DNA from 2 places in the Rhizobium sp. NLR8a genome. Region 1 is predicted to be linked to the other one. Evidence: predicted binding sites of a transcription regulator. Region 1 holds the regulator's gene; the other holds the start of a gene.

What was found. The regulator PhoB, encoded in region 1, activates phosphate uptake and scavenging genes when phosphate is short. The targets are predictions, from matches to a motif close to TGTCATNNANCTGTCAT.
Region 2: a site for PhoB is predicted at 1,615-1,631, ahead of HJC04_RS28995 (DUF1045 domain-containing protein). Genes of this name have one in related genera too.

The regions. Positions count from the first base shown of each region.
Region 1 is NZ_JABDWI010000004.1:275,989-280,074, forward strand. It holds gene pstB (phosphate ABC transporter ATP-binding protein PstB) at 1-157, shown strand, start outside; gene phoU (phosphate signaling complex protein PhoU) at 201-914, shown strand; gene phoB (phosphate regulon transcriptional regulator PhoB) at 1,075-1,758, shown strand; gene HJC04_RS09565 (GcrA family cell cycle regulator) at 2,052-2,585, opposite strand; gene HJC04_RS09570 (aspartate aminotransferase family protein) at 3,009-4,086, shown strand, end outside.
Region 2 is NZ_JABDWI010000018.1:109,712-113,797, forward strand. It holds gene HJC04_RS28990 (alpha-D-ribose 1-methylphosphonate 5-triphosphate diphosphatase) at 1-814, opposite strand, end outside; gene HJC04_RS28995 (DUF1045 domain-containing protein) at 828-1,523, opposite strand; gene phnE (phosphonate ABC transporter, permease protein PhnE) at 1,665-3,008, opposite strand; gene phnE (phosphonate ABC transporter, permease protein PhnE) at 3,016-3,975, opposite strand; gene phnD (phosphonate ABC transporter substrate-binding protein) at 4,040-4,086, opposite strand, start outside.

The DNA of each region.
Region 1 (4,086 bases):
CATCGTCACCCACTCCATGCAGCAGGCCGCGCGTGTTTCGCAGCGCACCGCCATGTTCCACCTCGGCAACCTCGTCGAGGAGAACGACACCGACAAGATGTTCACCAACCCCGACGATCCACGCACCCAGGATTACATCATGGGTCGCTTCGGCTGATCCCGGCGACACGAAGCTTTCCGTTATTCGAGGACAAAGCCCCATGGCATCGACACATATTTATTCCGCCTATGATGATGATCTGAAGTTCCTCTCCAGGCGGATTTCCGAAATGGGCGGCCTGGCCGAACAGATGGTCGCGGAATCCGTCCGGGCGCTGGTCAACGGCGATACGGCGCTGGCGCAAAAGGTCATTTCCGACGATGTGATCCTCGATCACACCGAACGCGAGATTGGCGACAAGGCGATCGTCACCATCGCCCGCCGTCAGCCGATGGCCTCGGACCTGCGCGAGATCATGGGTTCGATCCGCATCGCCGCCGATCTCGAACGCGTCGGCGACCTCGGCAAGAACACCGCCAAGCGCGTCATCGCCGTGCAGAGCACAGGCGTGCCGCGCAAGCTCGCCCGCGGCCTCGAGCACCTCTCCGAGCTGGCGCTCGTCCAGCTCAAGGAAGTGCTCGACGTCTATACGACACGCGCCGCCGACAAGGCGACCGCCATCCGCGAACGCGACAACGAGATCGACGCGATGTACACCTCGCTGTTCCGCGAGCTCTTGACCTACATGATGGAAGATCCGCGCAACATCACGAGCTGCACGCATCTGCTCTTTTGCGCCAAGAACATCGAGCGCATCGGCGACCATGCCACCAACATCGCCGAGACGATTTACTACATGGCGACGGGCGCCCAGCCGGAAGGCGATCGTCCGAAGGATGACAGTGCCAACACCGTCGGCGCCGCGACGGAATAATTGTTCCGAACGAGCCGCCCGGGCCAGCCGCCCGGACCAGTCACTTGCGTGCGCGCCCGTTCGGGGCGCGCAAAGAGGTCGCAGCCAATTTCTGAATTTGCGCAGGACGCCTGCTTAAATCGTCCCGGTTTAAGGCTTGTGCGCGAGGAGACGGACACGCATGATCCCGAGAGTCGCAGTTGTTGAAGACGAGGAAGCGCTGAGCGTGCTTCTTCGCTATAATCTTGAGGCGGAAGGCTTTGAGGTCGATACCATCCTGCGCGGCGACGAGGCCGAGATCAGGCTTCAGGAGCGCACGCCCGACCTTCTCATCCTCGACTGGATGCTGCCCGGCGTCTCCGGCATCGAACTCTGCCGGCGCCTGCGCATGCGGCCGGAAACCGAGCGGCTGCCGATCATCATGCTGACGGCGCGCGGCGAGGAGAGCGAGCGTGTGCGCGGACTGTCCACCGGCGCCGACGATTACGTCGTCAAGCCCTTCTCGACCCCCGAGCTCGTCGCCCGCGTCAAGGCGATGCTGCGTCGGGCCCGTCCCGAGGTGCTGTCCTCGGTGCTGAAATGCGGCGATATCGAGCTCGACCGCGAAACCCATCGTGTCCACCGCAAGAGCCGCGAAGTCCGCCTCGGCCCGACCGAATTCCGGCTGCTGGAATTCCTGATGTCGTCGCCGGGCCGGGTCTTTTCCCGTTCGCAGCTGCTGGACGGCGTCTGGGGCCACGACATCTATGTCGACGAACGCACCGTCGACGTCCATGTCGGCCGCCTGCGCAAGGCGCTGAATTTCTCCAATATGCAGGACGTCATCCGCACCGTCCGCGGCGCCGGTTATTCGATGGAGGCCTGAAGGCTGAGGGAGTGTGGGGTTGGCGTTCCCGCCAAACGCACGGCAGTACGGCTTGTGAGGCCCGCCTTGTCGTCCATCGTCGCCGCTGCGGAGCCAGCGTCGTTGCGCCGGCGAGGCTTATGCGTCTCGGCACCACCTTTCCATCGCGCCTGCAAAGCCGACTTGTCCCGGCGCCACCTCTCCTCCGTCAAGCCCTGGCATGACGGAGTGTGGGGGTTGCTAAACGCAAAGGTCACTTCCCACTCGAATAAGAAACGGCGGCCCGTTTTTTATGTCTGGCTATACCGGTCCGCTCAGCTGACCCGCGCCGCCGCCCGGCGGCGTTCGTTGATCGGCTGATAGGCAAGCTTCTGATGATAGCTGCAATAGGGCGAATTGTCCGGGGATTCGCAGCCGCAGAAATGGAAATCTTCCTTGAGCGGATCGCCGACCGGCCACTTGCAGGTGCGTTCGGTGAGCTCCGTCAGGCCGAGGCGGCGGGAAATCGGCACCACCACGTTGCCCTTCGGCACATATTCCATTTCCTCGACTGTATCGATCTCGATCTCTTCCTTCAGCAGGGTTGCGCCCTGCTGGCGGGTCACGGTGCGGGTGGCGATCCGGGAGGCGTAGTTCGGCGCGCGCGGCGCGGATGTCTGGCGCTTCGGCGTGCGCGCCGCGGTGGCCGTGCCGCCGGCCTTGGCGCGGCCGGGAAGGCTGAGCCTGTGCACCTTGCCGATAACGGCGTTTCGGCTGACCCCGCCAAGCTGCGCAGCAATCTGGCTGGCGCTCAGTCCTTCGGCCCAAAGCTTCTTGAGTTTCTCGACCCGCTCGTCTGTCCAGTTCATGCCCTGTCTCCACCTTTTGCGTTGGTGATGGCAGAATCCCTCACCGTTGTCCCGGAAGCCTCCGAAACAAGAAACGCTTGATCAATTTTGGTGACTAGTTCCGCCGCATGCAGTCTAGTAATTGAACTTTAACCTAGTGTGAGGCTGACTCCGTGACAAGAGTCGCGGGAATCCGGATGAATCGAATTTCAAGTTTTTCCCCAACTTGCTGCCTCTGCGTGTCATTTCTGCAATAATGCCTGTTGAAGGCCGAAAGTGCCCCTGTACAAGCTTGCGGCATACGCTAAGGCCGCAGTTTTGTTGACATTGCAGCGCGAAAAGGAAATAGTACCGCTCGCCGCCGAAAGGCGGCATTTTTGATTTTTCGGACCTGGTTTTGTTAGCCGGAATCCGCGCATGACAACATTGAACGGGAGACCCGCGATGGCTGAAGCCGCGCCGCTTTACGACACCTATTCTCGTGCCCCGCTGCGGTTCGAGCGAGGCGAGGGCGTATGGCTGATCGCCGAGAGCGGCGAGCGTTATCTCGATTTCGGCGCCGGGGTCGCCGTCACCTCCGTCGGCCACGGCAACCCGCATGTGGTCGCGGCGCTGAAGGAGCAGGCCGACAAGGTCTGGCACCTCTCCAATATCTATGAAATTCCCGGCCAGGAGCGCCTGGCCAAACGCCTGACCGACGCCACCTTCGCCGACAAGGTGTTCTTCACCAATTCGGGCGCCGAGGCGCTCGAATGCGCCATCAAGACGGCGCGCCGCTATCAGTTTTCCAAGGGCCATCCCGAGAGGTTCCATATCATCACCTTCGAAGGCGCTTTCCACGGCCGCACGCTGGCGACGATCGCCGCCGGCGGCCAGGAGAAATATCTCGAAGGTTTCGGCCCCAAGGCGCCGGGTTTCGATCAGGTGCCGTTCGGCGACATCGATGCCGTGCGTGCCGCCATTACCGATGCGACGGCCGCAATCCTGATCGAGCCGGTGCAGGGCGAGGGCGGCGTGCGTCCCGCCACCAGCGAATTCATGAAGGCGCTGCGCCGGATCTGCGACGAAAATGGCCTGCTGCTGATCCTCGACGAGGTGCAGACGGGCGTCGGCCGTACCGGCAAGCTGTTTGCCCATGAATGGTCCGGCATCACGCCTGATATCATGGCCGTCGCCAAGGGCATCGGCGGCGGCTTCCCGCTCGGCGCCTGCCTTGCAACCGCCGAGGCCGCTTCCGGCATGAAGGCCGGCACGCATGGTTCGACCTATGGCGGCAATCCGCTGGCCATGGCGGTCGGCAGCGCCGTGCTCGACGTCATCCTCGCCGATGGCTTCCTTGAGCATGTGCGCGACGTCGCGCTCGTCTTCCGCCAGGGACTGGCCTCGCTCAAGGATCGTTATCCCGATGTGATCGAGGATATCCGAGGCGAAGGGCTTCTTCTCGGTGTCAAGGCTGCGGTTCCCTCGGCCGAATTGCTGCAGGCGATCCGCGCCGCGCATCTGCTCGGCGTGCCGGCCGGCG
Region 2 (4,086 bases), on a different contig from region 1:
CCATCAGCACGCTCATGCCGTGCTCGTGCGATGCCCGGGCGGCATCGAAGCTGGTCGGAAACTCGGCGAGGCGCACGCCATTGTCGATCGCCTCGTCGACATGAGAGAGCGTGGCGTCGTCATGGCTTGCGACGGTGATGCCGCGCTCGGCGCAGACCTTGGCGATGGCATTGCGATGAGGCGTCGAATTGCGCGCCGATTCCGCCTGGCGCTTGGCGACGAAACGGGCAAAAGCCTCATCGCTCAGGCCCCGCTTCTTCTGGTAGTAGAAGATATACTGATCCATCGTCTGGAACTGCCGCTGGCCGGGCGCGTGATCCATCAGCGAGACGAGCCGCACATGCGGATCCTTTTCGAAATCGGCGAAATGTTCGAGCACGTTGTCGGCCGAGACCTCGCAGCGCAGGTGCAGGAGGTGCTCCGCGCGCAGCCTGCCTTCCTTCTCCGCCGATTGGATGGCGTCGGCCATCTCGCGCATCTCGCCATGTTCGAAGCCGCCGTCCTCGTCCGCGCCCATGCGCAGGCAGTCGAAGACCGTGGTGATGCCCGATGTGACGATCTGGGCGTCATGCGCCTGGACGGCAGCCGTCTTGTGCCAGCGGATGCCCGGACGTGGCTGATAATGGCCTTCGAGATGGTCGGTATGCAGCTCGACAAGGCCGGGAATGACGTAGTCGCCCTCGAAATCTTCGCCGGCTACCGAATTGCCTTCGGAGATATCGACGATCTTGCCGTCGCGGATGAGGATCGATCCTGAAAGGACGTCCTCCTCGAGAACGATGCGGGCGTTGGAAAAGACGGTCTCTTTGCTCATATCGTCAGGTCTTTCAGCTTTTGGCGCCGGAAAGCGGCAGCCAGGAATGAACTTTGAACGGGGCGCCGCGCGTCTCCTCGATGAAGACGGCGAGGCCGGAAATCGAAAGCGGCCGGCCGGTAAAACCGGCAAAACGCTCCGCCAGGACCGTTTTCATCACCTCCGCGCGTGTCTCCGGCACCTGGCCGCTCAGAGTCATGTGGAACCCGAAATCCTCCATGACGTAAGGATAGCCCCAGCGTTGCAGATTGGCGCGCTGGCTGTCGCTGAGCTTCTCCGGGTTGCGTCGCGCGATATCAGTCTCGGAAAGCGTAGCGCGGAACGGTTCGAAGGATTTTACCACCTTTCCGGCGAAATCCTGAAGAGGTTGGTAAAGAGAACCGGGAACCAGTGCAAAAAAACGGCCAAGCTGGCCGAGCACGAGTTCAGGAATCTTGAAGGCCGGGGTGCGCGCCGCGAAATCCTCGGCAAAGGTGATGAGATCCCGTTCGGTGACGGAAGCGGCAAGCGAAAACGGCGCCTTGATCGTCGCGTGAAAGCCGTAGCGGCGTGGGTCGGCGGTCAGCTCGAACTGCTCTGCCGCACTGAGTGTCTCATGTTCGGGTGCAGGATAGGTTTTGCCGGTGAAAGCATCGCGGCCGAGCCAGAGCGAAGCCGCGCCGGTCAGGGGATCATCCTTCGGCGGCGAGAAATAGAGAGCGTAGCGCAAGGCTTTTATCCTGGGGATCGTCGAAACGGGGAGCGCAATGTGCAGTGATTTGGCGGCGAACCGCAAGCAGGCTCCCGGCTAAAAGATTTCCGTGACAGAATGATGATGGCGGCAGCGTCGCCGTCGCCCCTCGTCGAACGGTCAGTGCGTCTTCGTGCCCATCAGCCGGTGGCGCAGGACGTTCGAGGCGGCGTCAAACAGGAAGACGACGATCAAGATCAGAATGACCATATAGGCGACGTTTTCCCAGTTGGCGTTGGTGCGCATCGCCTCCCAGAGTTTGAGGCCGATGCCGCCCGCGCCGACAGCGCCGATGATGGTCGCGCCGCGCACGTTCGATTCCCACTGGTAGAGCGTCTGGCTGACGATAACCGGAACGATCTGCGGCATGATGCCGTAACGATGGACGAGCACCGTTTGGGCGCCGGTTGATTTGATGCCTTCCCGCGGCTTGTTGTCGATATTCTCGAGCCCCTCGGAATAAAGCTTGCCGAGCGTGCCGGTCTCGGTGAGGAAGATCGCGCCGCTGCCGGCGAGCGGCCCGGGGCCGAAGGCGCGCGTCAGGAACAGCGCCCAGATCAGCATGTCGACCGAGCGCAGGAAATCGAAGAAGCGTTTCAGGATCTGGTTCAGGAGGCGGTTCGGCGTGATGTTGCGCGCTGCCAGGAAGGCGAGGGGGAAGGCGGCAAGCGCGCCGAGCAGCGTTCCGAGAAAGGCCATGACGATCGTCTGGAAAAGCTTGGTCCAGACGTCGCCATGCTGCCATTCGCTGTTGTTCCAGATATCCTCGAAGGCGAGCGATAGGTTGGTTTGGTCGGGCTTGATGCGCGGGCCGGAAACAACGAGGCCGATGACTTCGCCGACCGGTTTGTCGAAGAAGGAGGATTGCGTGTCGAAGATGAAATTCGCCCAGCCGAGGAAGCGTTTGCGGACCTTCACGCGATCGACGGAAATACTGACGTCGCCGGCAAAGCCGAGATCCGCAAGCACGTTGTCGTCATAAACAGTCATCCAGCTCGGCACCGGCCCGACCACCTCAGGCGCGCCGCTCGATACGTCGACGGGGACGCTGACGCCGTGCGCGGTCACGATCGTTTCGCTCTTTGAGACGGTGACGCTGCGGCTGATGCCGCTGATGGAAACGGTGATGCTGCCGTCGGGATTGTTGACCACCCAGTCCGGGTGCGGATGATCGCCGAGCGGTGAGAAGCGGGGATAACGCACCTCGATCGAGCCGTCGTCCTGGATGCGGAGGTCCGGCTGGACATCGTAGCTCACCCATTGGCTGAGATAGATGCCGACGCGTTCCCAATGGGCCTCGGCGAAGAGCTTGGGCAGGTCGAAGAACCAGACGGCATAGAGCCCGTAGAGCAGCGTCGCAATGAGGATCATCAGCCCGCCGAAACGCTGGCGGAACGATCGGTGGAAATATTCCGGATAGCGCGCTTCGATCTCATGCATGCGGTTTGCGTCAATCACCGTCATGGCGGCCTCAATGTTGCGGAAGGAAAGCGTGCTCGCCGACGAGACGGCGACGCAGCCATGCGGAGAACTGGTCGACGGCGACGACCGTCACGAAGAGCAGCAGAACGAGCGCCATCGTCTTGGCGCCGAAGCCGCGCGAGATCGAAAGCTTCAGCTCCTCGCCGATGCCGCCGCCGCCGACGGCCCCGATGATGGTCGAGGCGCGCACGTTGATCTCCAGGCGTAAGAGCGCATAGGAGGTGAAATTCGGCAGCACCTGTGGCAGGGCGGCGAAGCGCACGCGCTCCCACCAGTTGGCGCCGACGGCCTTCATCCCCTCATGCGGCTTCATATCGATGTTTTCGGCGACTTCGTAGAAGAGTTTGCCGAGCGCGCCGATCGTGTGCAGGGTGATGGCTATGATGGCGGCGACCGGCCCGATCGACAGGATCGCCGAAAACAGGCCGGCAATGACAATCTCGGGGAAGGCGCGCAGGAACTCCATCAGCCGCTTGGTGACGATGCGCAGCGGCCATGAATTCGTGAGATTGCGCGCGGCAAAGAAGCTCAAGGGAACCGCAAAGATGAAGGCGATGATGGTCGAGATGAGCGCTACGTTGATCGTGACGATCATCAGCTCGAAATATTCCGGAATGTAGAAGGCACCCCAGACGTAGACGCGGCCCTTGTCGAAGTTGAATTCCTCGCCGCCTCTGTCGTTGACGCTGGCTATGTCGAACAGCGCGCGCCAGACATCGTTCCAATCCTTGGGAATGAGCCAGCTCAGGAAGTCGAAAAGATGCGGCAGACGCTCGAAGAAATGGCCGGCATTGCTCTCATCGGCGAACCGGACGGAGCTGACGAATGCCGCAACGATCATGACCAAGCCAAGGACGGTATAAAAGCGGCGCTTCGCGACCATCCGATCCCAGGCGGTGGCGATCTCCTGCGTGCTCTGCACGTGCGGCTGTGTATCGGCAATGGTCATGGACGCTCCCCGCGGTAACAAACAAAGGGCGGCCGTTGCCGGCCGCCCCGCATTGAAAAGGCGATCAGCCGCCGATGGCCGCCTTGCGAACCTCGACGACAGCATTGTAGA